Regions from separate parts of the Desulfitobacterium chlororespirans DSM 11544 genome, predicted to be linked through region 1. Evidence: riboswitches for the same ligand, from Rfam matches in the RefSeq annotation. Region 1 holds a riboswitch; each other region holds the start of a gene.
The links. Region 1 has a riboswitch for glycine ahead of gcvT (glycine cleavage system aminomethyltransferase GcvT). Riboswitches for the same ligand answer to the same signal wherever they lie in the genome.
Positions count from the first base shown of each region.

Region 2: it holds a riboswitch for glycine, as region 1 does, so the genes downstream of both, BUA14_RS00530 (alanine/glycine:cation symporter family protein) here and gcvT (glycine cleavage system aminomethyltransferase GcvT) in region 1, are expected to answer to the same signal.
Region 3: it holds a riboswitch for glycine, as region 1 does, so the genes downstream of both, BUA14_RS06675 (ACT domain-containing protein) here and gcvT (glycine cleavage system aminomethyltransferase GcvT) in region 1, are expected to answer to the same signal.

Region 1 is NZ_FRDN01000011.1:178,570-189,528, reverse strand. It holds gene gcvPB (aminomethyl-transferring glycine dehydrogenase subunit GcvPB) at 1-1,125, opposite strand, end outside; gene gcvPA (aminomethyl-transferring glycine dehydrogenase subunit GcvPA) at 1,122-2,462, opposite strand; gene gcvH (glycine cleavage system protein GcvH) at 2,463-2,849, opposite strand; gene gcvT (glycine cleavage system aminomethyltransferase GcvT) at 2,981-4,078, opposite strand; glycine riboswitch at 4,191-4,274, opposite strand; glycine riboswitch at 4,276-4,383, opposite strand; gene BUA14_RS28780 (sugar diacid recognition domain-containing protein) at 4,544-5,401, opposite strand; gene ileS (isoleucine--tRNA ligase) at 5,672-8,440, opposite strand; gene BUA14_RS18070 (hypothetical protein) at 8,786-9,253, opposite strand; gene BUA14_RS18065 (DivIVA domain-containing protein) at 9,326-9,784, opposite strand; gene BUA14_RS18060 (YlmH family RNA-binding protein) at 9,798-10,595, opposite strand; gene BUA14_RS18055 (YggT family protein) at 10,607-10,894, opposite strand; gene BUA14_RS18050 (cell division protein SepF) at 10,898-10,959, opposite strand, start outside.
Region 2 is NZ_FRDN01000003.1:109,765-120,723, reverse strand. It holds gene BUA14_RS00555 (RNA polymerase sigma factor) at 1-156, shown strand, start outside; gene BUA14_RS00550 (hypothetical protein) at 140-613, shown strand; gene BUA14_RS00545 (amidohydrolase) at 632-1,807, shown strand; gene BUA14_RS00540 (exonuclease SbcCD subunit D) at 2,061-3,290, shown strand; gene BUA14_RS00535 (SbcC/MukB-like Walker B domain-containing protein) at 3,277-6,774, shown strand; gene BUA14_RS00530 (alanine/glycine:cation symporter family protein) at 6,771-8,141, opposite strand; glycine riboswitch at 8,248-8,342, opposite strand; gene BUA14_RS00525 (DNA-formamidopyrimidine glycosylase family protein) at 8,662-9,507, opposite strand; gene BUA14_RS00520 (DUF5131 family protein) at 9,512-10,234, opposite strand; gene BUA14_RS00515 (GyrI-like domain-containing protein) at 10,287-10,727, opposite strand; gene BUA14_RS00510 (helix-turn-helix transcriptional regulator) at 10,803-10,959, opposite strand, start outside.
Region 3 is NZ_FRDN01000005.1:158,830-169,788, forward strand. It holds gene BUA14_RS06630 (phosphoenolpyruvate synthase) at 1-1,205, opposite strand, end outside; gene BUA14_RS06635 (TetR/AcrR family transcriptional regulator) at 1,218-1,820, opposite strand; gene BUA14_RS06640 (PadR family transcriptional regulator) at 2,016-2,387, shown strand; gene BUA14_RS06645 (permease prefix domain 1-containing protein) at 2,374-3,033, shown strand; gene BUA14_RS06650 (hypothetical protein) at 3,057-3,620, shown strand; gene BUA14_RS28965 (methyl-accepting chemotaxis protein) at 4,477-4,980, shown strand; gene BUA14_RS06660 (hypothetical protein) at 5,100-5,729, shown strand; gene BUA14_RS06665 (hypothetical protein) at 5,803-6,417, shown strand; gene BUA14_RS06670 (flavodoxin family protein) at 6,530-7,183, opposite strand; glycine riboswitch at 7,382-7,472, shown strand; gene BUA14_RS06675 (ACT domain-containing protein) at 7,617-7,919, shown strand; gene BUA14_RS06680 (PFL family protein) at 7,931-9,298, shown strand; gene BUA14_RS06685 (cupin domain-containing protein) at 9,435-9,770, shown strand; gene BUA14_RS06695 (DsbA family oxidoreductase) at 10,006-10,608, shown strand; gene BUA14_RS06700 (class I SAM-dependent methyltransferase) at 10,947-10,959, shown strand, end outside.

The DNA of each region.
Region 1 (10,959 bases):
ATAGGGCAGGTGATAATGGTCTTTCAGGATGCTCATCAGGAAATTGGCGTTGAGGACGGCATTCTGAGAGGCGGCTTTCAGCCCCTCCCCGCCTAAGGCCCGGATATAGGCATAGGCCTTTACCAAGACTCCGAAATTAGCCTGAAAAGCTCTTACCCGGCCAATGGAGAGCGGACGGTCGTCATCCCATGAGTAACGGCCCTCAGGGGTCCGGATTGCCACAGGTTTAGGCAGATAGGGAGCGAGGAATGCCTTCACCCCTACCGGGCCTGACCCTGGGCCTCCCCCGCCATGGGGTGTGGAAAAGGTCTTGTGCAGGTTAAGATGCACCACATCAAAGCCCATATCCCCAGGGCGGGCTATGCCCATGATAGCATTGGCGTTGGCTCCGTCATAATAGATCAGGCCCCCCACAGAGTGGATGATTTCAGCGATTTCCAGGATGTTTTCATCAAATAATCCCAGAGTATTAGGGTTGGTCAGCATCAAGGCAGCCACTTCATCACTGGCCACCTGGCGCAACGCCTCGATGTCCACCCCTCCCCGCTCATTGCTGGGCACCTGAACAATGTCATAGCCGGCCATGGCCCCTGTGGCCGGGTTGGTCCCATGAGCAGAATCGGGAACAATGACCTTCCTGCGCTTAACATCCTGACGGTGGTCATGGTAGGCCTTGATGATCAGAATCCCGGTCATCTCCCCATGGGCACCGGCAGCGGGCTGCAAGGTAAAGGCATCCATGCCGGTAATCTCGGCAAGTTCCTCCTGGAGTTCAACCATCAAGCCCAAGGCGCCTTGAGTTAATTCTTCCGGCTGATAGGGATGAATCTGACTGAAGCCCGGCAAACGGGCCAGTTTCTCATTGACCTTAGGGTTATATTTCATAGTGCAGGAGCCTAAAGGATAAAAGCCTGTATCCACTCCGTGATTGAAGGAAGAGAGCCGGGTAAAGTGACGGACCACATCCACCTCGGAGACTTCCGGCAGTTCAGGTTCCTTATCTCTTAAAAACTCTTGAGGAATCAGATCCTCGAGAGGAATTTCCGGTACATCACAGGGAGGCAGGCTTACCCCCGTTCTCCCTTCTCTGCTTAGTTCAAAAATCAGCGGTTCCAAGGCTCTCATTGTATCTCCCCCATTCCGGCCACCAGCCTGTCGATATCTTCCTTGGTCTTGGTTTCTGTTACGCAGAAGAGAAGATGCTGATCCAGCTCAGGGTAGAAGCGGGAAAGCTCCAGACCGCCGATGATCTTATGGCTTAAAAGAGCTTCATTGATTTGCCGGGGACTGACCTCTGTCTTGATCACAAACTCATGGAAGAAAGGACCCTGGAAAGCAAGGCTCATGCCGGGAAGCTTGCCAATCTCCTCAGCCCCATAATGGGCCTTCTGCAGATTAAGCCTGGCCATCTCCTTTAATCCCTGTTTTCCCAATCCCGAAAGATGAATGGTAAAAGCCAAGGCACAAAGGGCCTCGTTAGAGCAGATATTGGAGGCTGCTTTTTCCCGGCGGATATGCTGTTCCCGGGCTTGCAGAGTGAGCACATAGCCTTTCTTGCCGTTTTTATCTTTGGTGGCTCCGACGATTCGCCCGGGCATCCGGCGTACATATTTTTCCCGGCAAGCCAGAAATCCCAGATAGGGGCCGCCGAAGTTCAGGGGATTGCCAAAGGGCTGCCCCTCCCCCACCACGATATCCGCCCCCAGCTCCCCGGGAGATTTAAGCAATCCCAAAGATACCGGATTAACCGCCATCACCAGCAGTCCGCCTTTGGCATGGGCCATTTGGCCAATCTCTTCAGCTTTTTCGATCATACCAAAGAAATTAGGGCTTTGGAGAAGAACCGCCGCCACCTCGTTATTCAATGCTTTTTCTAAAGCCTCAGAGTCTACTGCTCCCTCCTTATAAGGGATCTCCAGGATCTCCACCCCTCGGGGAAGCAGATAGGTCCGGAGGACCTCCCGGTATTCCGGGTGAATCGTTTGGGGCACCAGGACTTTCTTTCTCCGGCTGGCGTCGCAGCTCATTAAAGCTGCTTCGGCAAGGGCCGACGCCCCATCATACATGGAAGCATTGGCCCCGTCCATTCCCGTCAGCTCACAGACAAGAGTCTGGAACTCATAGATGGCCTGCAAGGTCCCTTGGCTGATCTCCGGCTGATAAGGGGTATAGGCCGTATAGAACTCCGAGCGCAGCAAGAGCTGATCCACATAGCTGGGGATAAAGTGCTCATAAGCCCCCGCTCCCAGATAAGAGGTATACTCTTCCACCGTTTTATTCTCTGCAGCCAGCCTGCCCATATATTTTACCAGCTCCAGCTCAGACAGCCCTTCCCGAATCTTCAATTGAGCCTGGCGCCGAACGCTTTCCGGGATATCCGCAAAAAGCTCTTCAAGGGAGCCTACTCCAATCCGGGTGAGGATCTGTTCCTGCTGGTCCACCGTGTTCGGCACGTAATTCATTTATTGGCCCTCCTCCGCTAGAAACGCCTCATATTCTGCGGCTGATAAGAGTTCATCCAATACCTTCAGATCTTCCACTTCCACTTTAATCAGCCATCCCTCACCATAAGGATCATCATTGAGAAGTTCAGGAGAATCCAGAACCTCTTGATTATAATCGATAACCCTGCCGCTAACCGGAGTAATCATATCCGACACGGCCTTGACGGATTCCACGGTTCCAAAGGCCTCCCCGGCCACCACCGTGGTATCATTATCAGGCAGTTCCACAAAGACCACATCTCCTAAGCTGTCCTGAGCATGAGCCGTAATCCCTAAAGTCACGGTATTTCCTTCGACCTTAGCCCACTCATGAGATTTGCTGTACTTTAATTCTACTGGATTCATACTATCATCCTCCTTATTTTGCGGGGAAAAGGAACAGGTCCCTAACCCCATTTAATCGTGTTTTTAACAGCCCCAGTGCTCTGTAACACTTAAAACCTGCCTTGCCCGGTGAGGAAAATTTTCGCACTGCTTTACCCCTGCCGTTTGTAGAACTGTGAAGGAATAATCCGGGCCTTAACGGCTTTCCCACGAATGATCACATCCAAGGTTTCCCCCATTTGTGCATACTCCAGGGGAATCAGGCCAAGGGCAATGTTTTTGTTTAAAGTAGGTGAAAAAGAGCCAGACGTAATAAAGCCGATTTCTTTTCCCTCTTTCTGAAGGGGATAATGGGAGCGGGCTATGCCCCGTTCAATCATTTCCAGGCCTACCAACTTTCTTGGCACACCTTTCTCCTTTTGTGCAGATAGGGCCTCTTTGCCAATAAAACGTTCTTTTTCCAGCTTGACAAAAAACCCTAGCCCGGCCTCCAAAGGTGTGATATCCGGCCCCAGTTCATTGCCGTATAAGGGCAGTCGGGCTTCAAAGCGGAGAGTATCCCGGGCGCCCAGACCAATGGGTTGAACTCCTTCCGACCCTCCAACCTCAAGAATTCTTTCCCACATCCGGGGAGCATGCTCAGGAGGCAGGTAAATTTCAAAGCCGTCTTCCCCGGTATACCCTGTCCTGGAAATCAGGCAAAGGACTCCATCCACTTCCCCATGCTTAAACCAATAGTAGTTGATCTGTGTTAAATCCATACTTGTCAGCTTTTGCAGGATTTTCTCCGCTAAAGGACCTTGCAAAGCCAATTGGGCAAAGTCCCCAGAGCGATTTTCCAAACTTATTTCAAAGCCCTCAGCCTGAGCCTGCATCCAGGCAAAATCCTTATCCGTGTTGGAGGCATTGACCACCAGCAGAAAATGCTCCCGGTTATAGCGATACACCAGTAAATCATCCACTACACCACCGTCAGAGGTGCACATGGGAGAATACTGAATCTGGTTATCCTGAATTCGCGACACATCGTTAGTCAATAGGTACTGCAAAAAAGCAAGGCTATCCTTTCCCTTCAACTCCACCTCACCCATATGAGAGACATCAAAAAGCCCCGCTTTGCTGCGCACGGCCTTGTGCTCCTCAATGACTCCGGCGTATTGAACCGGCATTTCCCAGCCGCCGAAATCAATGAGTTTCGCACCGGCCTGGCGATGCTTCTCATACAGTGGTGTTCTTTTTAGTTCCGTCACTTAGGACACCTCCCTAGAATTGAGTATTAACCAAAACCGGAAAAAACATTATTGAACACGGGGAAAATAAAGAAATGGGTAAAATAAAAAACAGAGAATAGCACGTCGCGCTACCTCTGTCCTTTGACCTGAGAGATTTACCCTTTGCTTGCGGGCTACCCCTTTGGTGTTCTCCACTGAGAAGCTCTCCAGAGTTTCGTCTTCCAGCAGTACTTTTGCCTGAGAGTTTCCCTTTCTGAACAGGCGACATTCAGGAAGTTTCTCCTTCGGCGCTCAGGATGTTGAGTCTCTCCCACTGGAATCATTCGAAGCTTTATGTATTTTTACCTGATCCAAATTGACTGGATTTACCTGCTTTTATTATAGTCAGCAAACTGATTTTCGTCTACACAAATATCCCATTCTACATAAATAATAAAATGTACAAATCCCCCATCATACCTGCCGGTTGGGAATGATTAATTCTTACAGCTTGTGGGCCAGCTCGTTTAATTCAGTGCCGACCTGTTGCAGCTCCTCCACCATCTGCGCAATCTCCTGAGTGGCTTTAGCTTGTTCTTGAGCTATGACATTGTTTTGAAACACCCCATTGGCGATCTCTTCCATAGTATCCTGAAAGGTGCTCAGCAAATCATTGATTTCATTGGCTGAACGATTGCTTTCATCAGCCAGCTTGCGCACTTCTCCCGCCACTACCGAGAATCCTTTTCCTTGTTCTCCCGCACGGGCCGCTTCAATGGCCGCATTAAGCCCTAAAAGATTGGTCTGCTTCGACACCCGGCGAATGAATTCGGTGACACCTTCCGTGGCCTTAACATGCTCTTTGGCATTCTGGGCTACCGTAGCCACAGTCTGACTCACCCCCGCCACCTCTTCCGAAGAAGCCGCCATTTCCTGGATAGCTCCAGCCGCTTGTTCCAGAGCCTCTCCCATCCGCTCCACATGAGCCTTGAGAACCTCTTTCAGTTCTTCATCCCGGAGTAAAAAAGCAATCATCGCCGCGGTGACTTTCGCTACAGGAGCAACACTATTCAAAGGGCCGGCCACACCAAAGGTCCCCAGCTTTTCACCTTCGAGGACAATGGCGATGTTCATGCCTTCCCGTTGTTTTCCCTGCGAACTCATTTCATCTTCTGCAGTGATTTTGATGTCTTGGATAGAGGTCGTCATGATGCGGTGTGCACCCGCATGGGCAACGCCAACCCGCTGTTTAGCCGAATCGGCGATAATGGTCCCCGTAGCGTCACAAACAATGCCATGAAACCCACTTTCGGAATAAATCAAATCCACGATCCGGTTGGCCAGACTCTCTGTAAGCCTCATTTTCTTCACTCCCACCTCTGTAGGTCTTTAATTTGAGCATTTAATTCAAAATCCCAGAAGAAAATCAAGTGCAATTTAGTACCTGATCCTAAAAATTAGACAAATAAATCCACTGGTTTTCATCACTAAATATAATACTAAGTATTCAAACTATTGTCCATGGATTTGACCTTAATAATAAACGTTATCGTTTTAGATACATTAAATAAGACTTGAGCGGATAGTACCGCCCAAGTCTTAAAAATAGAAATAGTAAAGAAATGCTGTTTTTTAGAGATGGCTTACAACGGAAGCACAGCGGGGGCAGAGGGTAGGATGCTCTTGATTCTCCCCAACTCCTGTATCGTAAATCCAGCAGCGCTCGCATTTTTCTCCTGCCGCCGAGTTCACGGCTATGCCGAAACCCGCCAGGTCTTCTGCCATGCTCAGACCCTCAGGCTTCTCTTCTCCTGCACTATGGAGCTGAACTGCCGAGACGATGAAGATTTCCGACAGATTGGGAATATCTCTTAAGAATCCTTCCAGTTCAGTATTGGGATACAGGTCTACCTGAGCTGTCAAAGGATGGTTGATCAATTTATCCTGACGGGCTTTTTCCAAGGCCTTTGTTACCTCAGAGCGGACCGCCAACAGCGTATCCCATTTTTGCTCCAGAGCTTCATCCAGCCATTGCGGATCAACCTTGGGCATTTCCTCAGTTTGGACATGGGAACCAGCAGGTACCCCTGGGACATAAGGCCAAATCTCATCCGCCGTATAGGTCAGCACCGGCGCCATCAAGCGCACCAGGGCATTGAGGACATCGTAGAGCACTGTCTGAGAAGCACGGCGCAGAGTGGAATTCTTTCCTTCCACATAAAGCCGGTCTTTCACGATATCCAGGTAAATGGCGCTTAGCTCCACAGCGCAGAAGTTATGCACCGAATGGTAAACCCAGTGGAATTCGTACTTCTCGTACCCCTGCAATACCCGCTGGGTCACTTTGCCCAGCTGCAGCAGAGCCCAGCGGTCAATCTCCGGCAAATCTTTATAATCCACCCGGTCCTTAGCCGGATCAAAATCATTAAGATTGCTCAGCAAGAACCTTAAGGTGTTGCGGATCTTGCGATAGGCTTCGGACATTTGCTTCATAATCCGTGGTGATACCGCCACATCATTCTTATAATCGGCGGCGCACACCCAGAGCCTTAAGATATCCGCCCCCATCTCCTTCGTTACCTGCAAAGGGTCAACTCCATTGCCCAGAGACTTGGACATTTTGCGTCCTTTTTCGTCCACCAGGAAACCATGAGTCAGAACTGCCTTATAAGGAGCTTTTCCATAAGCGGCTACCGATGTGGACAAAGAAGAGTTAAACCAGCCCCGGTGTTGGTCCGATCCTTCCATATACAGATCGGCGGGCCAGGCGAGCTCCTTCCGTTCCATCAGGACGCTGGTATGGCTGGTTCCGGAGTCGAACCAAACATCCATGATATCCGTCTCTTTGCGGAAAGACTTACCTCCGCAGGAACAGGTGAATCCCTCCGGCAAAAGTTCGGCGGCGGGACGAACAAACCAGGCGTCGGACCCTTCCTCACGGAAGATTTCCTGAACCTTGGCAATAGTCTCATCGCTGATGATCTCTTTCCCGCAATCCTCACAGTAGAAAATGGGAATGGGAACCCCCCAGGTCCGTTGCCGGGAAATGCACCAGTCTCCCCGATCGGCTACCATGTTATAGATACGGTCCTTGCCCCAGGAAGGAATCCATTGCACCTTGTCGATTTCCTCCAGGGCCGCTTTGCGGAACCCATCGATGGAAGCAAACCATTGTTCTGTGGCCCGGTAGATAATGGGGTTATTGCAACGCCAGCAATGGGCATAGCTATGCTTAATTTTCTCCTCATGAACCAAGGCGTGGAGATTCTTAAGATCTTCGATAATCACCGGGTTCGCTTTGTCCACCTTCATGCCCGCATAGGCCCCGCCTTCAGCGGTGAACTTCCCTTGATGATCCACAGGGCAAAGCACAGGCAGCCCATATTTTTTACCGACATTAAAGTCTTCTTCCCCATGTCCGGGGGCGGTATGAACGCAACCTGTTCCTGCTTCCAGGGTGACATGTTCCCCCAGAATGAGTACAGAATCCCGATCGATGAAAGGATGCTTACAGATAACACCTTCCAGTTCTTTGCCTACGAAACGCTTTTCCACGGGGAGCTCAAGATTCCAAAGGGAACGCAGGCTCTCCAGCATCCCTTCAGCGACAAGCCAATGCTCCTTCTCCACTTGCACCTGGACATAGCTGAATTCTTCATGCAGGGTAATGGCCAGGTTGGCAGGCAAAGTCCAAGGGGTAGTGGTCCAGATGATGACAAAGGTGTTTTCATCAGTAAGGACCCCTTTCCCTTCCTTAACGGGGAACTTGACATAGATGGCATGGGAGGTCTTCTCAGCATACTCGATTTCCGCTTCCGCCAAAGCCGTTTCACAAGAAGGACACCAATAGACCGGCTTCAAGCCCTTATAGATGTATTTCTTGCGGGCCATTTTACCAAAGACTCCGATTTGGGCGGCCTCATACTCTTTTTCCAGGGTTAAATAAGGATTCTTCCAATCTCCCCGCACACCTAACCGTTTAAACTGCTCTTTCTGAATGCTGATATATTTTTTGGCGTACTCTTTGCACATCCGGCGGAATTCCACCACCGAAACAGCATGGCGATTGACCCCTAATTTCTTGATGACCTGTTGCTCGATGGGCAGACCATGAGTATCCCAGCCGGGAACATAGGGGGCATCGAACCCTGCCATGGTTTTGTATTTGACGATAATGTCTTTGATCACTTTATTCAAAGCATGGCCAAGGTGAATATCACCATTGGCATAAGGGGGGCCATCGTGAAGAACAAATTTCGGCCGCCCTGCCCGGGCCTTTTGCACCGTGGCATAGATATCTTCTTCTTCCCATTTCTGCAGAATTTCCGGCTCCCGCTGGGGCAGGTTTCCCCGCATCGGGAAGTCCGTTTCCGGTAAATTCAAGGTATTCCGGTAATCCATAATTATAATTCCTCCTTGTTTCGATAAAGCTAGATCTCCTGAATATAAAAAATCCCGCACCCAAAAAAGGGACGGGATATCACTCGCGGTACCACCCTTGTTACCATTTCCATGGCCACTCGGAAGTCCTTTAACGGGGACCGGGCGGAAGGCTTACTTTTATTTCTGCACTTCACTCTAAGGGGATACTCCTTGTTTTTCCTCACAGGCTTTCACCACTTCCTGCTCGCTTTAGAGGCTCCAACCAAGGACAGTCCTTATCAACGCTGTTCCATATAAAAATGTCTTCTTATTACTTATAGAATTTATTACTTATAGAATATAATGCCCAAAAAGGATTGGTGCTTAATCATTTAACACCTTACGAATAATGGTCACGAGCTTGGCCTGACCTTCTAAACCAACCGGCTCTCTCATAAATAAGCAAAGAAAAGGAACCTTCTTCTCTTTCCAGGCCAGGGTTGTTTGATTGAGTTCATCTCTGTTCAAGCTCAGTTGATGAGGGTCCGCCTCAGAGGATAAACCAACGACCACACCCCGTTGTTCCATATCATCAAGAGCACGGAAGGCGCGGTCCAACAAATCATCGCTTCCAGCCATCAGGATGTCTCCGTCCCGATAAGGACCAGGTTCCGCTTTACCAATATAGATGACCTGCACTTCCTCTTGATTCCTCAAAGAGTTTGGCGAAGAGGTAATCTCTATTTCGTGGCGTCCTAACTTCCCTGTGATAGAACCCTGCTCCTCTTTGTGTAGTCCCAAGCCCTGCACAAGAAAGTCGGAGCCAAGCTCCGAATACAAAATACTCTTCATGCGAAATCTTCTTCCCCTTCAAAAAATGTCTAGATTTAATTCTAGCACAATCACTCATTGTTTCGCAAGCATTCAAGAAACACGATCTTTGTCAAAAGCTTCCGCTAAATCAAGCTGAGCAAGCAAGAAAGACTTCAATTGGGTCCGAATCATTTCCCGGCGTTTTTGCAGGTCTTCAATTTCATCGTTTACTTGATTCAGTTTCTTCTGCGCCTCACTCATCCGCTTTGTCTTCTCTTGTTCAGCTTCCTTTAAGACCAGCTCAGCTTCATGCCGTGCCGCTTGCTTCACATCGTCCGCGGTCTGCTGAGCCAGGACCATGGTCTGCTGCAAAGTGGACTCCAACTGCTTATACTGCTTTAACTCCGCTTCAAGACGCTGGACTTTGTCTCTCAGTTCAAAAATCTCAGCATAGACCCCCTCATATTCTTTGCTGACGCTTTCCAAGAACTTATTTACTTCTTCAGTATTATAACCCCGAACCCCTTTGCGAAACTCTTTATTTTGAATATCGATGGGAGTTAATGCCATAATCATCCTCCTCTTAATGCTTATGAGGTGTATATAGTATGACGTTCCATGCAATTCTCCCCTTGCGGGTCTCTTGAAACTCAAGCAAACGCATACGGCCATAACCGCGACAAGATAATATATCCCCAGGTTTCACTTCCAGATCCGCTTTGGCTACCATCCGGTCATTGCGTTTAACTTTCCCCTGCTGAATAAGCTCCTGGAACATAGTCCGGGAAACATTAAAACCGCTGGAAGCCACCGCATCAATGCGGGAAGATGCTGCGGTAATGCGCCGCTCTTTCCCCTGTTCCAGGGGAATCTCCACATCTTGCTCCACGGCCTCCACACGGATCCGTTCTCTTCCCGCCTTATCCCATTGACTAAGAAGAAAATCGGCAATTTCCTGGGCAACAGCCACAAAGCAACACTGTTCAGTCAAACGTATATCCCCAATCACTTCCCGCTTCAACCCCAAACCCATCAGGGAGCCTAAAACCTGACGATGGTCGAGCTTGCCCCGAGGATCAGTGGGGGTTGCCTGCAAAGCCCGGATCTCGCTGGGGACATTATCCAGAACATCCGGATCTGCGACCACCAGAAAGCGCACCCTTTCCGCATCGGAAAACCCACCCTCCAACCGAAAAGCAAGACCTTCCCGCTGTAGGATGCCTTCCAACCAATTAGCTAACGCCTGTCCCAGAAAAGGAGTCCATACCGGCTTTCTTTTTCGCAAGGCCTCATTGCATAAATCCAGCAAATGAGCTCCTTCCAGCCGCATCTCTTTCTCTGTCCAAAATTTCAAGGCACTGCGGTCAATATGATATTCCATCCCTTCCACCCTTAGAGACGAAGCAAAATGCTGAGTATCCCAGGAAGTAAGATGGAGCGAACCAGCATCAGCACGAAATAGGCAATAAGCGGCGCCAAACCAATGGCGAAACCAGGCCCTCCAAATTGAAGACGCTCAAAAGGCCTTATCAAGGGATCCGTAATATCATGTAAGATACGCACAAAAGCATTATAAGGCAGATTGGGAATCCATGATAACAAAGCACGCAAAATGATGGCGTACATCAGAATCAGGAGCACCTTATCAGCCACTTGATAAACAAAAATTATAATAATCACTCCTTATTTAGTGAGAGACCAAAAGAAGCCTTTCTCTTTAAAGTCATCCTTCATTTCTCCGGATA
Region 2 (10,959 bases), on a different contig from region 1:
GCACTCTATTTGCGTTACCAACAGGAGTTAAGCTATGAAGAGATAAGCACAGTTTTAAATATTCCCATCAGTTCAGTCAAGACACACCTCCATCGAGGTAAAGAAAAACTCCGCCAAATCATGGAAAGGAGAAATGGTCATGAAGGAAATGGATGATCTGCTCAAGTCTGTATTTCAGGATAAGTCCATAGCCCAAGAGCCTTTGCAAGGAATGCAGGTGAGAATTATGGAACAAATTCTTGCTGCTCCGGTGGACTTTCAGGAAAAGCGCTTAGTTAGGCAACGCAGAAAATGGGGGACCATTTTCTTAGGCGGGCTCTTTGTCCTTTCTCTAAGCCTCTTTCTCATCAACTGGTTTTTAGGACCTTGGCTTGGCGGCGGGTTAAATACCTTTGTCCTGTGGCTTACCGCCAATATTCCTATGCTGGCCTGGCTCCAGAATAGGTGGGACTGGTTTCTCGATACACTCACCATTCTCTCCAATCTAAAAATAGGATATCAGCTCCTATGGCAGCAATATGGTTTGGCTGTGATGGGTATCTTGTTTTCATGGGTCCTCTTTGAAGGAATACGAGATAAACTCAATAGCACAACAATCGACGGGAATTCCTAAAGAGAGGGAGTTGTTTCAATGGACGCCCTTAAGATGTTCTTTAGAGATCAGGCTTGCATCGTCTGGAAAGAAGCATGGGAGGCAGCACGCCTGATTGGCGAGCGTCCGGAGCTCGGGTATCAGGAATATTTTGCGGTGGAGACCTTAACCCAACTGCTTAAAAGCCATGGCTTTGAAATTCAACAGCCGGCCGCCGGTTTGGATACGGCATTTATCGCCCGCTTCTCAGGGTATAAGCCTGGTCCCCGACTTGCTTTTTTAGCGGAGTACGATGCTTTACCGGGAATTGGTCATGGCTGCGGGCATAATTTGATTGGGGCGGCCAGTGTGGGAGCAGCCATTACTTTGAGCAAAAGCCTTGAACTGCCCGGTGAGATCTGGGTTGTGGGAAGCCCAGCGGAGGAAACCAGTGGTGGTAAAGTCATTCTAGTGAACGAAGGGGTATTTGAAGGGGTGGATGCAGCGCTTATGTTTCATCCGGGGAGTCAGAATGCTACGATTATCTCCTCTTTGGCCTTAGATGCCTTGGAGTTCGTTTTCTTAGGAAAAGCGGCTCACGCTGTGGCAGCTGCTTATTATGGAGTGAATGCCTTAGAGGCCCTGATTGATTTTTTCAATCGGACAAACCGGCTGAAAGATAATCTCCCTCATGATGCTTATATTAATGGAATTATTACAGAGGGCGGCACATCCCCCAATGTGATACCGGAACGGGCTGTGGCACGGTTTTATCTGCGGGCACGCCAGAGGAAGGTATTGAATATCATTCGCAACCAGGTCATCCGCTGTGCCCAAGAAGCAGCGGCTGCAGTCTCAGCCAAAGTCACTTGGAACATGTTTGAGAACTCGTATGATGAAATGCGAAGCAATCGAGCCTTAGCCGGGGCTTTTGAAACCAACCTTCGTGAATTGGGAATTCGCAACATATCTCCTCCCCAATCCGCCATGGGTTCCGTGGATATGGGAAATGTCAGCCGGCTTGTTCCGGCTATCCATCCTTATTTAACACTTGGGGGAGGTATGAACATACCTCATACACGGGATTTCGCTCAGGCTTGTCTTTCTGCTCCGGGTGAGCGCCTGCTTTTACTGGCTATTCAAGCCTTAGCTCTTACCGGCTGGGATATCTTAAGTGCTCCGAAGCTGCTAAGTCTTGCTAAGCGGGAACTGAACTCCCGGCCCCCTGTAAAATAACAATAAGGCTCAGTACCATAAAGTCGTTGCTTTGGGGTTAAGCAGCGGCTTTCTCTTTTGCACTGGAAAGTATAACGCAACCAGGGCAGCCTCGTTCGTGTACCAGCCAAGTTTTCTTTACCATGATTTTAGTCAGTATTTTGTCCTGACTATAAGTTATAATGGGTTTAGCGTATAAAGTTGAGGGCAGTCGGATTGTGCGGCTCCTCAATAAGATATTTACCGACTCCAGAGAGAGAAAGGGTGGGGAAGTGTGAGGATTCTACATACTTCAGATTGGCATTTAGGCAAGAATTTAGAAGGCTTAAGCCGGATGGAGGAGCAGGAGCTTTTTCTGAAGGACTTTGTTGAGATCGTCGAGGCAAAACAGGTGGATTTGGTCATGATCGCCGGCGATGTGTATGACAGCTCCAATCCTCCGGCCAAAGCGGAGAAAATGTTTTATGACACCTTGAAGAAATTATCCGCCAATGGAGAGCGGCTCACCTTAGTCATCGCCGGAAATCATGACAATCCGGAACGCTTAGTGGCCGCAGGGCCTTTGGCCAGGGATCATGGAATTATTATGGTGGGAACACCTAAGACGATTGTGCCTCAAGGGGAGTATGGCAGGCATCGGGTGATCGATTCGGGTGAAGGCTTTGTGGAACTTGAGATCAACGGGGAAAAAGCCGTGATCCTTACTCTCCCTTATCCCAGTGAAAAAAGGCTCAACGAAGTCTTATACGGTGCCATGGATGAAGAGGAGGAACGACTCAAAATTTATGGGGACAAAATCAAAATGCTCCTGGATAGCCTAAGTGAAAAATTTCGGGAAGATACAATCAATATGATAGTGTCCCATCTCTTTGCTGCAGGAAGCGAAGAATCTGGCTCAGAACGAAGCATTCAATTGGGGGGGAGCTTTATCGTGGACGGCAGCTGCTTTCCCAAGGCAGCTCAATATATTGCCCTGGGTCATATACATAAGCCGCAAATCGTTCCGGGTACAGACAAAAGAGCACGCTATGCAGGCTCCCCTATTCACTACAGCAAAAAGGAGATCCCTTTCGCTAAGAAAGGTTTCATTGTCGATTTGAAGCCCCAACAAGAGTACGCTCTTGAAGAGGTGGACTTTAAAGTGTACAAACCGATTGAAGTCTGGAAGTGCGGGAGCATCGAGGCGGCTCTCAAGAAATGTGAAGAAAACAAAGACAGGGATTGTTGGGTGTACTTGGAAGTCAATACGGATCGCTATATTCGGGAAGATGAGCTTAAGCTCATGAAAAGCGCCAAGAAAGACATCCTGGAGATAGTGCCGGTTTTGCCGGGAAGGGAAAGTGAGGAATTCACCCTGAACAGCTTTGCCGATCAGAAAATTGAGGATATCTTTAAAGAATTTTATCGCAAAGAAAGAACAGTAGAGCCTCAGCAGGAGATTGTGGATTTGTTGTTATCCATTATCCAGGAACAGGAGGGGGAAGAAATCCATGAGACCCATTAAGCTTAAGATCAAAGGGCTGAACAGCTTTATCGATACCCAGGAAATTGATTTCTCCCAGCTTACCAGCAAAGGTTTATTCGGCATTTTCGGACCCACCGGCAGCGGCAAATCCACTATCCTGGACGGAATGACTCTGGCTCTTTATGGCGCAGTGGCCCGGGGAAGCACCAATTACATGAACACTAACTGCGAATCGTTACAGGTCAGCTACGAATTCCAGATTGCAGAGAAGGACACCAAGACTTATCGGGTGGATCGGGAGTTTCGCAGAGATAAAAAGTCAGGCAATGTGCGCACCCACTCGGCCAAGATGCTGCTTATAACCGCCGGCGAAGAGGCGGTTTTGGAAGAACAGGTCAGGGAGGTTACCAAAAAGAGCGAGGAAATCATCGGCCTGACCCTGGAAGATTTCACCCGCACTGTGGTTCTGCCTCAGGGGAAATTCAGCGAGTTTCTGAGGCTGGAGGGAAGAGACCGCAGAGAAATGCTGGAAAGGTTGTTTAATCTGCAAAGATACGGCGATGAACTGTCCTCCCGCTTAGCAGCAAGAGTCCGGCTGGAGCTGGACAAAGCCAATGTCCTGGCAGGTCAGCTCAAATCCTATGAAGAGTGCAGTGAAGAGCTTTTGGAAGCAAAGAACAAGGAATTAGGCTCCCTTGAAGAGCAGCTGGTGCAGTTTCAGGCAGAATTAACAAAGGCGGTTGAGGATTTTCACAACGGGAAAGAAGTGTGGGAGCTGCAGGGGGAATTAAGCCGGCAGGAAGCTCAAAAAGCTGAACTTGAAAAAGCGGCAGCTGTGATTAAAGAAAGTGAAATCAAAGCGACTCTCGGGGAACGGTCCTTAAGGGTTAAACCTTATCTGGATCAATATGAAGATACTCTGGAGAAGATCGCCACAACTCAGGCTCAAGTAGCCCAATTGGAGAGGGACACTGCAGCTTTGGCTTTACAGAAAAAGGAAGCAGAGGCTCAATGGGAACAAGCGGGGGCTCAAAAAGACAAAGAGCTTCCTGCTTTAAGGCTGCGTGAACAGAGTGCTGCCGACGCTATCCTGGAGAAAAAGAAGCTGGAGGGCCTCATCCAGGAAAAGCAGTCTCTTCAAGAGAGTATTGGCCGGCTGGAACAGGAACGGGAAGAGAAGCAAGGCCGAATACATAAAGGTGAAGAATTTATTGCCAAGGTCAATGCTGATATTCAGGAGAAAGAGCAAAAGGTGGAAGCTTTAACCATCGACCAAGAGTTTAAGCAGAAAATCAATGAAGCCCTCCTTACCTTCAGCCGCTGGGAAGAAGCCGGGCAACAGGTGGTCAGCTTAGGCTCAGAAGTCAAAAGCATTGATGAGAAGCTTCAAGAGGCCCAGGAAAAGGGGCTGAAATATTCACAAGAGCTGGAGGCCAAGACGGAGATACTCCAAGGATTTGCTTTAACCCTTCAGAATTTAGAGGAAACCTGCCCGGGAGACTCGGAAACCCTGATTGCCTTGCAGGAAAAGCTCAATCAAGTCAAGGAACAATGGGCCAGGCATCACGAGTATTCTGGTGCCATCAGTCGCAGCGAAGCGGGTATCCGTGATCTTTTGCCCAAGTTGGATACTACCCAACAGCAAAAAGTTCAATTGGCACAGAAAATCACTGAGCTGGAGAACGATCTGAAGAAAGTTGAAAGGGAAAATCTGGCTCATGCCTTACGCGTGGCCTTGATTGAGGGAGAAGCTTGCCCGGTGTGCGGATCGACCCAGCATCAGCCTGATCATGGGAATGCTGCTGTTGATACTGAAAAGCTTGAAGAGATCCAAGCTGCTTTAAGGGAAGGGAAGGAGCAGGAACAAAGCCTGTACCAGGAAATGATTCAGGCCCAGGAACAGATCAAGACCCTGGAAAACACCCTGAAAGAGGTTGAAGAAAAAGCTGCCGCCCTAGGAGAAGAATACAAAGCCTATGACCCTGAGGCTATGCAGAAGGAATTTGAGACGTTAAGGGACGGGATATCCCGATATACAAAGCAAAAAGGAGAATTGGAAGCAGAGCTCAACCGGCTGACTCAAGAGAAAAATCAGCTGGCCATAAAGCTTAATGAGCAAAATACCATTAAAACAGAAACAATGGGCCAACTGGAGAGCAGAGGGAAGAATCTCGAACTGGCAAAGGCTAAATATGAAGCTTATGAGCAGGAACTAACCGCTCTTAGAGCTGAACTGAATATCCGGGACCTTAAGCAGGAGCACCAGGAGATTGCCGCCAAGGAAAAAGAGAAGGCCGGACTGGAGAGTGAGCTGAAAGGCTTAAGGGATACCTTAAAAAAAGCTCAGGCCAGAAAAGAATTTCTCAGTACGGAACTGTCTGCCCTGACAGAATCCCTGAAGGAAAGCCTGGGCATCTTCAAAGAGAAAGAGAGCAGCATTCAAGACAAGCAGACTGCCATAAAAGCCAAAGTGGGTGAGGTGGAGAATTTAGAGGTCTATCAAAAGGAACTCCTCAGCCAAATAACCCGGATCGAGCAGAGCTATGTCCAGACCGAAACAAGGAAAAACGAGACGGAACAACAGTACAACGAGTGCTATGTCCGCCTGCAATCAGCACACACCAGCTGGCAAGGCCTGGCGGAAAGAAGTCAAAAGGATAAGGAGTCTCTGGATAAGGTTTTACAGGAGGAACAGATCGGGAATATTGAGGAAGCGAAGAGTCATCTGCTGAGCAGAGATGAGATAGAGAAACTCAAAAGGCAGGTCAAGGACTATCAGGACTCCTTAACTCAGCTTCTTGGCGCCATTGGGAATTTGCAAAAGAAGCTTGGCGGGCGGAGTTTGACCGCTGAACAATGGGAGCAAATGCAAAGGCTCAAGGAAGAAAAAGAAACCCTCTGCAAAGGGCTGGAGGAAAGCAAGATTGAGATCGAGACCCATGTCAGGACCATGAAAGAGAATTTGGCGAAGAAAAAAGACCTGCTGAAGAGTCAGGCAGAGCTGGAACGTCAGCTGGGACTTTTGCGGGATCTGGAGAAATTATTCAGGGGGAAGCGATTCGTTGAATTTGTGGCGGCCCACCAACTGAAATACGTCTCCATCGAAGCCGGTAAGCGGCTCAGAGAGATTACCGGGGGCAACTATGGCCTGGAAGTGGACCAGAACGGAAAGTTCCTGATCCGGGATTATAAGAACGGCGGCGCCCAACGGGATGCCACTACATTATCCGGCGGGGAAACCTTCCTGGCCTCTTTATCTTTGGCGTTAGCTCTGTCCGCCCAAATTCAGCTTAAAGGAACGGCCCCTTTAGAGTTGTTTTTCTTGGATGAGGGCTTCGGAACTCTGGATGACAACCTCCTGGAAGTGGTGATGGACTCCCTGGAAAGGCTCCACCATGACCGATTATCCGTGGGCATCATCAGCCACGTGGATTCGATCAAGAACAGAGTGCCCGTCAAGCTCATGGTCACACCTGCTCAAGCCGGGCTGGGCGGGAGCAAGGTGGCCATCGAAGTCAGCTAGCTTCTCGAGCCCCAGTTTTTGGTGAGTCTGGCCACAACCCCACCCAGAATGATCAAGGCCAAAATATTGGGGATGACCATTAAGCCGTTAAAAAGATCGGCCAAATTCCACACCAGGTCAACCTTGAGGGCGCAGCCAACACCTACAAACACAGCAACCAGTATGGCATAAAAAGGAACTGCTTTTTTTCCGAAGAGATACTTCACATTGGCCAGACCGAAAAAGTACCAGCCCATAATTGTAGCAAAAGCAAAGAAAAGGACACAGATGGCAATAATGACATAGCCGAATTGACCAAAGACCTGGGCATAAGCAGCCTGAGTCAGTTGAATTCCAGTGACGAATTCACCGTTGGCATCGGCAGAGCCCAATACACCTGAAGTTAAAATGGCCAGAACAGTTAAGGGCAGTAAAACAATGGTATCGATAAAAACCCCCATCATGGCGACAAGGCCTTGATCACAAGGGTCTTTGACACGGGCCAGAGCATGGGCGTGAGGCGTTGATCCCATACCGGCTTCATGGGTGAACAAGCCCCGGGCAATGCCGAAACGGATGGCCTGCTGCACGCTTACCCCCAGGACACCCCCTAAAACCGCCTGGGGATAGAAAGCGCCCACAAAAATATCATGAAAGGCAGGGATAATGTTAGAGAAATTTGCGCCGATAACTACAAAGGATGCCAAAGTAAAGAAAACTGCCATAAAAGGAACCACTTTTTCCGCAACGGCAACAATACGCTTAACACCCCCCAGGAAAACCAGCAAGCAAATAAGTGCCAATCCTATCCCGATGATTTCTGAAGGAATCCCGAAAGCGGTTTCCATGGCCCCGCCCACAGAATTGGCCTGAACCATATTGCCCATGAAGCCAAGGGCCATGATAAGCAAAAGGGCAAAAACAGCGGCAACCACCCTACCGGTCCGCCCCTTGATGGCGGCGCGGATGTAATAGACCGGTCCGCCCACCAGCTCGCCGTTTTTCGTGGTTTTATAACGCTGAGCAAGAGTAGCTTCGGCATAAATGGTAGCCATGCCTAAAATTGCACTCAACCACATCCAAAATACGGCGCCGGGACCGCCGGATACCATAGCGGTAGCCACACCCGCCAGATTTCCCGTACCAATCTGGGCGGACACCGAGGTAATCAGAGACTGAAATGAGGTCATGCCTTCCTTATCGCTGGCAGCATTACCTCTCAAAGTAATAGAGCCGAAGGTTAGCTTAAAGCTCTGTTTGAACAGGCGAAATTGTACCCCTTTGGTAAGAATCGTAAAATAAATGCCCACACCACAAAGAAGAAGAATTAAAAAGACATCCCATAATACTGCGTTGATGCTGACGACTAAATTAGAAAACCATTCCATGCTGAACACTCCTCCTGATGCATTGTTTGTTGACAAATAAAAGAGTCAAACCATAAGCATATGGTTTGACTCTGGATACGCGCAAAAAGGCCCAAAAGTACTTGAGCACAGATTCTCTGTTCTTTGGCCTGAGAGATTAGCCCGAGGAATTCGAGCCTTACACCTTCGGCACCCAAAATGGGATTCTCCAGAGTTACATCCATTCATAGTCTTCACCTGAAATACCAGGCACCTGAGAGTGTTACTCCTTCGGCAGGGCGCAGCCTTTTTCCTACAAACTTCATTTGTCGATATTATGTTGTGTTTCTATGTAACATCATATCTCGAAATGCTATCACATTATTAAAATTAAGTCAAACAGAAGTTACTTAGCTTTTGAAGGTGGATTGGGCGGATGAAAACAACCAATAAAAAAAGGGCGCAAAAATAGTTTTGCGACGCCCCCGTTTTTTGGAGTTAAACCAAGATTCGAAACCGGTTTCGAATTTGGCAAGCCCTTCCTCCAACATACCCTCTCAAATCATCTGACCGGGTGTTGACCAGCCAAATTCTGGGGCTGGCATTCCGGGCAGAAATACACTGAGCCCCCCAGGTAGCTTTCCTTAAGGATTGTCCCGCCACATTGACCACAGTCCGTTCCTGCTGTATTCTTTGACATCTTTGTCTTGTATCTCCCGGAAACTCCGAACAAATCTTTTTCCGTGTCACGGCCGCCAAGCTTTGCCATCTCATTCAGCACTTTCATAACCGCCTGAAGCAGCTTATCCCGTTCCCTTTTAGCCAGGGTGGCTATTTTGCGTTTCGGGTGGATGCCCGCTTCAAAAAGAATATCCTGCAGCGTACCGTTGCCGATGCCGGGAAAACGTTGCTCCGTGGCCAGAAAAGCCTTGGCGCTGAGGGTTGGTTTGCTTTCTGAAAAGAGACGGAGGTAATAATCAGAGAAATTCTGGACAAAGGGGGAGATAGAGTTCCTGCTGGCCAGGTAATAGTGATTGTCATAGCTGCCGTCATGCGCAAATATTCCGCCGTACATGGCCACCGTGAAAACCAGGGCCTGTCCGTCGTCCAGCTCCATCATCAACTGATAATTTTCCGGGACTTTACCGGCCGGCATAAGGCGAAGATTCACCCCGTCGTTGACGCACAGCTTCCGGCCGTTGTCAAAAATCAGTTCTACGAAGATGCCGAATCCCTCGGCCCCGGCAATCCTGCTGCCGGAAAGTGCTTTGTCATATTCCTCGGGTTCGCCGTTATACCAGCAGAATTTATGAGCCTTTGTGGGGGGCCATACTTTCAGGATACGCCGGCTTTTCACACTTTCGTTCAGCTGCCTGGTCAGAGTGAGGACTTCGGGTAACTCCAGCATAACTTTACTCCCTTCCTGCCTGATAGTCTATATTGCTCTCTCGGGCACACTTGAACAGCATGCCGTAATTAAGCCTGCGCAGTTTTCCGTTCTGGATAAAGTTGGTCCCGCACTGACGGAAAGAAAAGCTGACGTTATGCCGCATACACTGCTCTCTGACCGCCAGGGCCCAGTCATAATCAAAAGGCCTGGCATTGCGGTCATATTCCCCGCCCACGACGACTAACTCAATGTTCTCTAAATACTTTTCAATATCTATCGCCTCAAGCATGGGCTGAAGGGCGATATTTTTGTGTTTGATAGGCAGCTTTGAAAAGATTTCCAGACGTTCATCCGCGGTTTGCTGGTTTTCCACCGTACAGCCCACCGTGACATTCTCATACCCCTCACCCCAGTCATCGGGAAGACACTGGGAAAAGCGCTCAATCCTCTTAGTGAGAAAAAGAAAATGCAGATCGGGGCGTTCTTTCATCATGCTCCAGCATTCATTCCGCCAGGGTTCCGCCTCCTCGAGAAGAAAGTCGGTTGAAAAGCAACAATAAACAAGCTGTCCGGATTTCATGATGTAGTGGCCTTGTTTGTTCACAGCCACAGGGGCGTTGAATTTGGCGGACTTCACAATCAGATTGGTGTCCATCCCTCTTTTGATGTCCCCTTTATGGATATAACAGAATTTACAGCCCTCACTGTAGCGGTGACAGCCCCGCCATGGATTCCAGACAGCCACAAGTCCAACTCCTTACCTTATTCCCGTGCAATATTCCCATTTAATATGGATTTTATTTTAATGCAATATAGATTTTGATCTCCGCCACGCCGTTTTCATTGCTCAGGTACTCTTCAAAATCACCGGTAAAGCTTCTCTCCAGAGGCAGTGCCCAGATTTTATCCCATGCCTCTGCTACGTCTTTGACAACATCGCCCTTGATCTGGAATACGGCGTAGTTGCCGGCGGGAATGATTTTTTCGACCAGTTGGAGATTTTCGTTTTTCGTCACTTCGGCGCCTACGGTGACATCATAGGATGTTTCGTCATAGCCGGAGTACAGTCCTAGGCAGTAGGGGTTCGCCTGGTTCTGAATGGACGCCCAGATTCCATCCTCCATGAATTTCTGCCATAAACCGCCGATTACCTGCTGGCATTGGGGATCGGTGTGTGAAGTTCTTGCCGTTACACCGACAACGATTTTCTCTGGAAGGGTGACGATTTCATAGTTCATAGTGATTACCTCTTTCCATATTAGTTATAGGGTAATCACAGTATAGTCCGGCTAATATGACAACAGTATGTCATATTAGGAATAGTTTTTCAAAGAATTCTGCAACCGGCCCTTCATTTCAGCAATGGCTTGTTCAGGTGAAAGAATGGTACAGTATGCTCCGAAAGAGGCGGCATAAGCGCATATGGTGGCGATGTCCGGCAGATAAAGCTGGCAGACAAAGTCGCCGTTT
Region 3 (10,959 bases), on a different contig from region 1:
GGGAAGACTTTGCGGGCGGTTTTAAGAGCCAGGATTTCACTGATATCGATATAAACCCTGCCGGCCGCCTCTTTGACCCGCTGATACTCTTCAGCACTGCGGGCGCCTTTGTCAAAGGGAAGCATCAGCCGCAGCATATCAATGCCGAGAGGGGAAATAGGATCGGTCATAACCTGAATATGATTTAAGGAAATATAGACATGCAAGGCATTGTCTTGAGGGAGGGGGGCGGGGAGAGGATAGAGGGAAGTGATGGCCCGGCTCTGCAGGATGCTCAGAGTCGGCGAACCATGGGAAGAAAGCCCGGAACTCAGGCACCACTCGATGTCCTGGGGACAGCCGTAGTGCTGTTCGATAGTTTTGCCAAGTGCGGCCAAGTCTTGAATCAGGGTATCATCAAGAACCTGGCGGGTGGCTTTTTCCCCTGTGATCGCCACTTTTTCAGTTCCGCCGCCCGGGACGGGCAGGATAGCCAGCTTTTTCTCGGCGATGGATTTGCTCTGAATTTGGCCTGATGCTTTATTAAAAGTATAGATATCCGGTGAGACAAGTCCGGAGACAAGAGCTTCCCCCAGGCCATAGCCGGCATCGATGGAGATAAGGCCCCGGTGTCCGGACACCGGGTCGGCAGTAAACATGATTCCGGATACTTCAGGGAAGATCATCCTTTGAATGACCACGGACATATAGACCTTTTCCTGGTCAATGCCGTTTTGCATACGATAAAGGATGGCTCGATCCGTAAAAAGCGAAGCCCAGCAATTGCGAAGAGCATCCAGAACTTCTTCTTCACCCTTGATATTCAGATAAGTATCCTGTTGACCGGCAAAGGAAGCGAAAGCCAAATCCTCAGCGGTGGCGCTGGAGCGGATGGCATAGTAATGCTGTGTTCCTGATTTTTGCAGAGCCTGGAGAACGGCTTCCTTGACAGACTGGGGAATCTCCGCCATCCTGAGTCTTTCCCGAATGGCTGAGCCAATGGGCTTAATCGTATCTAAGTCGGCGTCTTTAATGGTTTCAGCTATATATTCATGGAGATTATTGATGTTAAGGAACTCCTGGTAGCTTGTGGTGGTTACGCAAAATCCATCGGGTACAGGAAAGCCTGCTTTGGTCATTTCCCCAAGGTTTGCTCCTTTTCCGCCAACGAGAGGCAAGTCCTTTTGATCAATATCATTAAAGAATAAAGTATAATGCTTTGCCATAATGTGACCTCCTTACGCTTTAGCACCACTTAGAAGCACTTCAATGAGCTGCTCCCGCAATTGCACCAGCTCTGCAGGTTCCTGAAGAAACTGGCAGGAGATGAAATAATTTACGGTGATAAGCTGAAAATTTCTGGCCAAGACCAGAGTAGGGATGTCCTTTCTCACTTCCCCGTTTTTCTGAGCTTCGGCAATCATGTTGAGAATGACCTTCTCTAACCCACTGCGGTGGGGATGATTGAAGGGATTGGCTGTGGGAATATTAAAAAGGGTTTGCATCCTGAAACTCAGGTAAATGGCTGTCAGCTCCGGATCTTTGCCGAAAAAATCATGTCTGAAATCCAACAAGAGCCGAAGTTGCGCTGCGATTCCTTTGTGCTCCTGGAGTTGAGCCTCCATCTCCTCACCGAAATCCATGATCGCGGCTTGAACATAGGCACTGAGTATAGACTCCTTATTTTCAAAGTAGTTGTACAATGTGCCCTTGGAAATATCGGCTTTTGCGGCGATTTCTTCCATAGAAGTTTCCGGGAAGCCTTTCGCCCTGAATAGTTCCAGGGCACAGTGGATGATGCTTGATTTGGTTTTTTCTTTTTTGCGCTCTCTTCTGTTCATCACGTCTCTGTCAAACCTTCCTGAAAATAGTATACGGTAGTATATTTTTATTCTAATGACTAAAATTATACTACCGTATATAAATATTAACAACAAAAATAGTGCAAAAAAATTAAGTGGAAAATTATTGTGTGTCATATTACTTTGACACACATAGCAATATGTGATACGTTATATATCGAGAGGTGAGAATCTATGGCAGCAATAATTTCTACCGATCTTATTCGTGGGCATACGGATACCGTTATTTTAAATGTTTTGCGCCAAGGGGATAGTTATGGCTATGGGATCTATAAGACGATTATTGAGCTCAGCGGCCATCAATATGAACTGAAAGAGGCGACTCTCTATACAGCTTTCCGGCGCATGGAACAAGAAGGGTGTATAGCTTCCTATTGGGGAGACGAAACCTATGGCGGAAGAAGAAAATATTACCGGATTACAGATAAAGGTTTGGAAACTTACGAGAAAAATATCAAGGATTGGTACCTGGCGAAAAAGATATTGGATAAGTTGGTTCTTAATAGGATAGATCAGGGAGGAATTGGTGGCTATGAGAAAGATTGAACATGAGTTGGAGCATAAAATCTCAGCCTATATCGACGCTTTATTCGCCGGAGTGGGGGCAAGCCAGCAGCTCTTTGATTTAAAGGAAGAAATAACGACCAATCTGAATGAGAAAACCTTAGACTATAAAAATAAAGGGATAAGTGAAGACCAGGCGTTTAAGGAAGCTATCGTGTCCTTAGGGGACTTGAGCGGTTTGGTGGCGGAGATGAGGCAGATCGGCCAGGATAAAGCAAAGCAAGCCGTTTATTCCACCATGACGGCAAGAATTTCTCTCGCGGGAACTATAGCAGGGGCGCTGATAATTTTGTTTGGATTTTTTAATGTCGCTATGTTATACTTCATGAAGCTGGATGCTGTTAGTATATCAGGGTCAGGAATATTTATCGTTGCCGGCGGTGCCCTGCTGACTTACAGCCTATTGACCAGAGAAACCCGCCAAAAGTATGCTATGAATAAGATAAGAGCAGGGCTTTATGCTTTGTCGGTGGGACTGCTGCTCTTTGGTATGTTTTCAGCTGCAGTTGCCGGATTTGCGACAGGGGAAATGTTTATTGCCATAGCTTCACTGATGGTATTTTTTCTCGTCGGCTTTGGCGTGTTCCTGTTTTTGATTTTGACCGGACCGGATCGCCGTAAAAGATAGTAACTACGGAGGTGTTTCCAACCTTGTATGTTTATCTTGTGTTTTCGAAAACAGGCACATGGCTTTCCAGGGTACTGACTCTTTTTACTGGGGAAAAATATGTCCATACATCCATCAGCCTGGACCATGATTTGAAAACCATGTATTCCTTTGGGCGGGTTACGCCCAACAATCCATTTTCGGCCGGCTTTATTAGAGAAAATTTTAATAAGGGTGTTTTTTTAAAAAAGAGCAATTGTGAATGTATTGTTTACCGGATAAAAATCAATGAAATTCAACATGCGATGTTGATCAATGAACTGTCTCGGTTTATAGCCGCTGATCAATTCTTAAGATACAATTTCCTGGGGCTGTTTACCGCCGCCATGAGAATCCCTATGCGCAGAGAAAATCACTACTTCTGTTCTCAATTTGTTTCTGAACTGCTCATGAAGATCAATTTATTGCAAAATCCGTTTCCACCGGAACTGATTAAACCCATGGACTTGTATCATATCGAAGGTAAAGAAGAAATTTATCAGGGATTTACTTGGCAATATGGGGCAGCATCTTTAGGGAACACGAATCGGGGGTGTGTTGCGAAATGAACTATTTCATTGAGCAGCAGCCCCTTTTTACGTGGAAGGTGTGACCCCATTTATTTTAATCGTTAGCATTAAAAAATCATATTGAAAGAATAGAGGACTTTTGCTGAGAAATGTCAAAATTGTGTATACATTAGTCATTGTAGTAACTTTCACATGATGGGGGTGGAAAATGAATAATCGGTTAATGAATATATCTACTATCGGGAGTTCCCAAGCCGTCGCTGATGAATTATATCGGGTCACATCTCTATACTTTGGTCATAAAGTCCAAATGAGAAATAAATACTATATCAAAGAGCTTCCGGCCAATTTAAATGACGACCTTTATATTGTGCTTCCTACAAGGGTGGAGGAAGCCTCTAAATATGTGGCCAGACAACGGATATTCCCTCTGGAGCTCGTTCCCGAAGACCTTTTCTACATAAGAGTTGCCCGCATTTCCCCAGGAGCCAATGTGGTGATCTTTAACAATAACGGTTCCCAGGCCAAAGCCATCGAGCAATACCTTCACGAGCATGAGGTCAATCATGTAAATTATAGTCTTTTTGCATTTACTGAGATGACCAATGATCAGGCTAAGGAAATATTGCAGCAAGCTGATTACATCGTGGGCATGCAGGGCTATGTAGAGGCTAAGGGAGTTCTCTGGACTCAATACGGGCAATACGTTGATAAGCATAAGGTATCTATTATCGGATTTAATCGGGCTATTAAACCTGATGATATACTGCATCTGACCGAAAAGATTGTCGAATTTAATTTTAATCAGATACTGTCCAATACCCAGGGTATCAGCTTTGACTTAAATGCTCATATTCAGGAAGTTATGAGTTCGATGGAAGGTATCGTGAACTTTATGCAGGATACGAATTCAAGTATCCATGAAGCCCACGACCGCATCCAGAAGCAAGTGGAGCGGATCGATGAAACCATTGAAGTTACCAATGATCTCAACACCAATACCCAGAAGATTGATGAGCTGATTAATACCATCAAACAAATATCGGATCAAACCAATCTGCTGGCTCTTAATGCAGCTATTGAAGCAGCCCGTGCCGGAGAAGCGGGGAGAGGCTTCGCTGTGGTCGCCGATGAAGTAAGAAAATTGGCGGAAAGAAGCAAGCAATCCATCCAATTTATCCAGCAGCTGGTTGCCAATATAAAACAAACCAATCATCGCACTGTTCCTTTGCTCCACTTCTTAGCCGGAGAAATTAAGGACATGGATGAGATCATTAATAAAATACTCAATAGCTCCACAATCAATCAAACGGAGGCAAAATCCATATCGGAAGCCTTGAATCGCGTTACAAAGATCAGTGAACAACTGACCAATGAGTTTATAGCCTTTAGTTTTTAATGATTTGAAATCCAGGAAATGGATGAGAAAAATCGTCAGAAACAAACATCCCCTCTCGTCTTATATACCAGATGCAGCAGAATATGATGCTTCGCGGTATTGGAATGGGAGGGGATTTTATGTTTAAATTTAAAATTGCGACGACTTTGGTTTTGGGAATGTGCTTGACACTGGCCGCTTCCGGATCAGTGCAGGCAAACGAAGATAGAGCTGTGGAACAGGCTCCGGATACCCGGCCTGCCTTGACGAGCATGACGGTTGAACCCAATGATCCGGTGGTAAGCCCTGCCGAACCTGGGCAAGGGGTTGATCCGGCCCTCCAGGAACTGAATAAAGTGATCTATCAATTTGTCTTTGAGGAACATCGGGGGGAGTTTGGGGACAAGGGGTTTGCCGTTACCCATACCGGTCTTATGAGTGATCATGTGGAGATCGGCATCCAGCCTTACAGCGAAGAACATGCTCAATATCTGTATGGCCTGTTCGGCAAAGAAAAGGTTAAAGTGGTTGAAGGAGAATTCGCCTCGCCTTTAGCTGCAGCTGCAGGCGGAGCCGAGCCGGCTGTAGATCCTCTTGCTGTTTCCGGTGCGGAGGCAGGAAATGCGGCACAGGCTAAGGATGCTTCTGCTGCAAGAGACGGGGCCCAAGAAGAAGGTTCCGACGCCATTCTTTATGGATTAGGTGCTGTGGTGGTCCTGGGAGCAGGAGCTTTTGGAGTCAAGCGCACCCTTTCCCGGAGCAAAAAATAATCATAGTGAAAAGAGTAAAAGAAATGAGGATGGAGATACTCTCTGTTAAGAAGAACTACCGAGGTGATGCACAGTGTTTAAGCGATTCCTGATTGTTTTGGCTTCAGTACTTTTACTGGCGGGGTGTGCGGCCAAGGCGCCCCAGACACCCCAGGATCAAAATGCTGATCTGGATAAACCAGGACAACAAGTAGGGACGGATTTGCCGGTCGGGGACCAAGGTCAGCCGAAAGAAGATGCCAGTCTGGGAAACATACATCTGGGCGATCCCTTTAGCCAGGCAGAGAAAATCTTAGGCAAGGACTATCAAGAAACTTTCTATGATGAGCCTGGGCATTTCCCTGAAGCCTGGTACAGCAGAGAGTATAAGCAAGGCATCAGGCTCATTGTCGGAAAAGATTCCGGTAAAGTGCTGGAGATTGACGCCATTGCCGCGGACTTCACCACCAACCTCGGTGCCAAGGTAGGAGATACCGCTGAAAAGATTAAGGATGTGTATGCTGACAAATACAAACCCTTCGAAAGCAGGCATGGTGAGGGACCTTTGGAGGGCTTCTATCTGCTGGAGGATGGTCAGCTCATGATCTTTGACTATAATCGGGAAGATAACCAATTGGTCAATGCGAATGTGAAGCCGGATTCTAAAGTGGAGCTGATCAGGCTGACCCAATCTCAATATTTGGACTAAAGGCGATTAACAGGCAAAACCCCATCCGCAATTTGGATGGGGTTTTGTTTAGAAACCAATCCCGCCAAACTATAATATATTATAAATAGGCGGGAGAGAGAGTTTTCACGATCTATTCGGCATCACGCCCAGACAGCCGGGCTCCCAGGTCAAAGGCTTGCCGGCAATCCTGAGGGAATCGCTCTTGGCGCACCTGGGCTTTATGCCGCTCATTAAATTGGGAGGCTTCATAGTTGGCGTAATTGTCAAACTGATAGGTATCTGCGGCCAGGAGATATTCGGAAGGTCCATTAAGGAGTTCGAGGCTGCGGGCATTGGCTTTAAAAACCGCTTCGTAGCCAAGCTGAGGCAGGAAATCCTCAGGAACATTCATAGTGTAGATAAAACCTGAGGCCACTTTTCTTGGGAAAACAGTACGCTGACCTTCATTATAGGAAAGAAGGGAGAAAAACAGCCGCTCCAGAAAGGAGCGCATTTCTCCAGTGACATTGCCAAAGTAGATGGGCGAACCCAGCAGCAGGACATCGCACTTCAGCACCTCTTCCAAAAGTGGGGTCAGCTCATCTTTGAGGACACAATGCCCAATGGGGCTGGAGTTCTTGCGTTTGCACCCAAAGCAGCTGATGCATCCTTTATAATTCAGCTCATAAAGATGAACCATGTCTGTTTCGGCACCTACGGATTGCGCTCCTTCAAGAGCTTTATGCAATAATGTAGCCGTGTTCCATTGCTTGCGGGGGCTGCCATTAACAGCAATAACCTTCATAGTAATACCTCAACTCCTTATGTTAATGTGTTTGCTTCATTGAGCAGTGATTTGCTTTCACTTCTATTATATTAGGGAGAGTCTTAAAAACAAAGGTTTGCAATTATGGGCAAGGATGTTTATAATACTGAAAAGAAGTGAATAACTGGATGAGGTTTTCAGGAGAACAGGGTAGGCTAACCATGATGAACTGAAAACGGACAGAACTCTGGAGAGTTCCGCAAGGACGCCGAAGGGGCAAGGCAGCAAAGCTGTTCAATCTCTCAGGCAAAAGGACAGAGCGCATAGTTTGTGAATGATGCTTAAGGCATACTATTACTGCCGATAAGCGGGTTCGCAAATGCTCTTGTGTACCAGAGTCAAATTTAGGATTTGGCTCTTTTTTATTGGTAGAAAAAGCGAAGAGAAACAAAAAAGAAAAGGGGTAAAGAGCATGAGCCTAGAACCAACCCGTGATACGTCCAACCGCGTGATTATTTCTATCTTAGGCAAGGATCAAATAGGAATTATCGCCTGGCTGACCGGGCGCTTGGCGGAAAAATCCATCAATGTTCTGGATCTTAGTCAAACCATTCTCCAGGGTTTTTTCACAATGATTATGATCGTGGATGTTACTCAATCCACGGCCTCCTCCTTAACCGAGCTCACCAAGCAATTGCAAAGCGAGGGAGAAGCCCGGGGCTTGAAGGTCAATGTTCAGCATGAAGATATTTTTGAATTTATGCATCGGGTATAGGGGGAATTACTGTGAAAATGCATCTGGCTCCTCATGAAATACTGCAAACCATTGCAATGGTGGAAAATGAGAATTTAGACATCCGTACCATCACGATGGGCATAAGTCTGCTGGACTGTGCCGGAGATGATGTACAACAGGTGGAACAAAAAATCTACGATAAAATTACCCGCCAGGCTGAGCATTTAGTCAGTGTGGGGGAAGGCTTAGCTGCTCGTTACGGCATTCCTATTGTCAATAAAAGAGTCTCGGTAACTCCGGTGGCCCTCTTGGGTTCCAACTTTAATCCCGAAGAAATGGTCCGCCTGGCCAAAGCCTTAGACAGAGCGGCCAAGACGGTGGGGATTAACTTCCTGGGAGGTTTTTCCGCCCTCGTTCAAAAAGGCTTAACCAAGGGGGACAGCTCCTTGATCGAAGCGATTCCCCAGGCCTTGGCGGAGACAGAGTTTGTCTGCTCCTCGGTGAATATCGGTTCCACCAAATCGGGTATCAATATGGATGCTGTGCTGAAGATGGGGGAAGTCATCCTGGACAGCGCCCGGCGGACAGCGGCTCAGGATGGTATCGCTGCTGCCAAACTCGTGGTCTTCTGCAACGCACCTGAGGATAATCCCTTCATGGCCGGTGCCTTTCACGGAGTGGGAGAGCCGGAAGCGGTGATCAACGTAGGGGTCAGCGGTCCCGGCGTTGTTGCTCATGCCGTCAAGAAAAGCCCCCAGGCAGATTTGGGAGAACTGGCCAACCTCATTAAACGAACTTCCTTTAAGATTACCCGTATGGGTGAATTGATTGGCAGAGAAGCTTCCCAGGCCTTGCAGGTTCCCTTTGGCATTGTGGATCTTTCCTTGGCCCCGACTCCGGCTGTGGGAGATAGTGTGGCGGAAATTCTTGAGAACATGGGTCTGGAACGCTGCGGTGCTCATGGGACCACGGCTGCTTTAGCCCTGCTTAATGATGCGGTGAAAAAAGGAGGAGCTATGGCATCCTCCCATGTGGGCGGTTTAAGTGGAGCCTTTATCCCTGTCTCCGAAGATGCGGGCATGATCGAAGCTGTGGAAGTCGGCGCCCTGAGCATCGAGAAGCTGGAGGCCATGACCTGTGTCTGCTCGGTAGGGCTGGACATGATCGCGATCCCCGGAGATGTGGAGCCGGAAACCATCGCCGGAATTATCGCCGACGAAGCCGCTATCGGCATGATCAATAAGAAGACAACCGCTGTGCGGGTGATACCGGCCATCGGCAAAAAGGTGGGGGAGCGGGTTGAGTTCGGCGGACTGCTGGGCAGCGCCCCGGTGATTAAACTGAACCCCTTCTCTTCCCGTGAATTTATCCGGCGGGGCGGCAGAATTCCTGCTCCCATAACCAGTCTATCCAACTAAAATTGGCCTTTGCTGAAAAAGGAAAATGGAAGGTGATTCCAATCACATTTTTTTAGAGCAATTCAGGTTAGAATAAGTCATAAGCAAATGATTGAATCATAAGCAAATGGCCTGCAGGAAAAAGGGGGATTTTATCATGGCACAAATTATGAAAAATATTGAGTTTTCCCAAGTTCTTGACCTGAATGAGCTGATTACTTACCAACAGGGACAAGTGATCAGCCGCACCCTTGCTCAGACTCCTATCGTCAGCATTACCTTATTTTCCCTGGATGAGGGAGAGGGCATCAGCACTCATACCACTTCGGGAGATGCCATGGTGCAAATTCTGGATGGTGAAGCGGAAATCACCATCGGAGATAAAGTCCTGATCGTGAAAGAGGGAGAGACCCTGATCATGCCCTCTGATGTTCCCCATGGTTTGGAAGCCAGGAAACGGTTTAAAATGCTTTTGACGGTGATTAAGCACTAGGAACAGTATTTTTGATGAGGCAGACGCGGGGGTCTGTCTCTGCTGTTTCGTCCTGGAAAAGTTTCCAAAGCCCCGGAAGCCCATGTGTGCAAAAGGAAGATATGGATAAAATATATCCTGTATATATGGCTGCGGATGTGGTGGTCCTGGCTCCACCTATTGACTATTGGCATCTGCAAGTCTATATCGTAAGAGGATTGTAACTACAAGTAAATTTAAATTCAGGAGGAACTTCATGATGCAACTGGAAGTATTTTTTGATTACACTTGTCCCTACTGCTATTTAGCTTTCCATGAACTGAAACAAATTCTGCCAGAGTATCCCGAGCTTACAATACAGTGGCGTCCATGTGAAATCAATCCGCAGACAGAACCCCGGATGTCGGACTGGGACGAAGCTTCCCTGTGGCTCATTGAACTGAGGCCTCGCCTAAAGCAAGCAGACTTGTCCATTCATCGCCCCTTTGAACCCGGCAATTACACCAGTCTGGCAATTCAGGGATTGTTGTTCCTGGACGGGCAAGGGGCAGATATTATACGTTACAATGAGGCAGTATATTCCGCCGTGTTCCGCGATGGCAAAGATATTGAAAACATAGATGTGCTTAGCGATTGTGCCGCTTTGGCCGGAGGTGATGTGGATGCGTTCCGTCAGGCGTTGGTTTCGGGAACATACAGGGAAAAACAGCTGGCATTAAATCAATATGCTTGGCAGGAAAATGCTCTGGATTCCGTACCCTCTTTTCGGCTGGGTGATGCCCGCTTGAACGCTGTGTATGGAGCCGGCGTGTTGCGACAGCAGCTGACGGAGTTCTTTGAAAAGCATATTGCCCGGTAAAGTTGTCACTAAGCGATATGAGGATGGGACATACCTTCTCTACAAGAGGAAGGTATGTCTTTTCTTATGTATGAGAAAAATTGGTATCATACATTACTATCTGGAATTCGTCGGTGCGAGTCTTTTTCATTTTAGGGGAGGGGTTCCTGTGATAAGGCAAATCAAAGAAAGCTTAGACATTTTGTTCCCTGTGTAAAAAACAAAAAATCTGCCACAATATATGTGACAGAAATGTGAATTTCTTTGATTTCTTGTACTTAATATACCATAAAATGAGAAAAATTTCAAGCCTTGTACTTAACTGGCTTTAGGTGTATTAAGTATATGAGGTGATTAAAATGGAACAGAAAA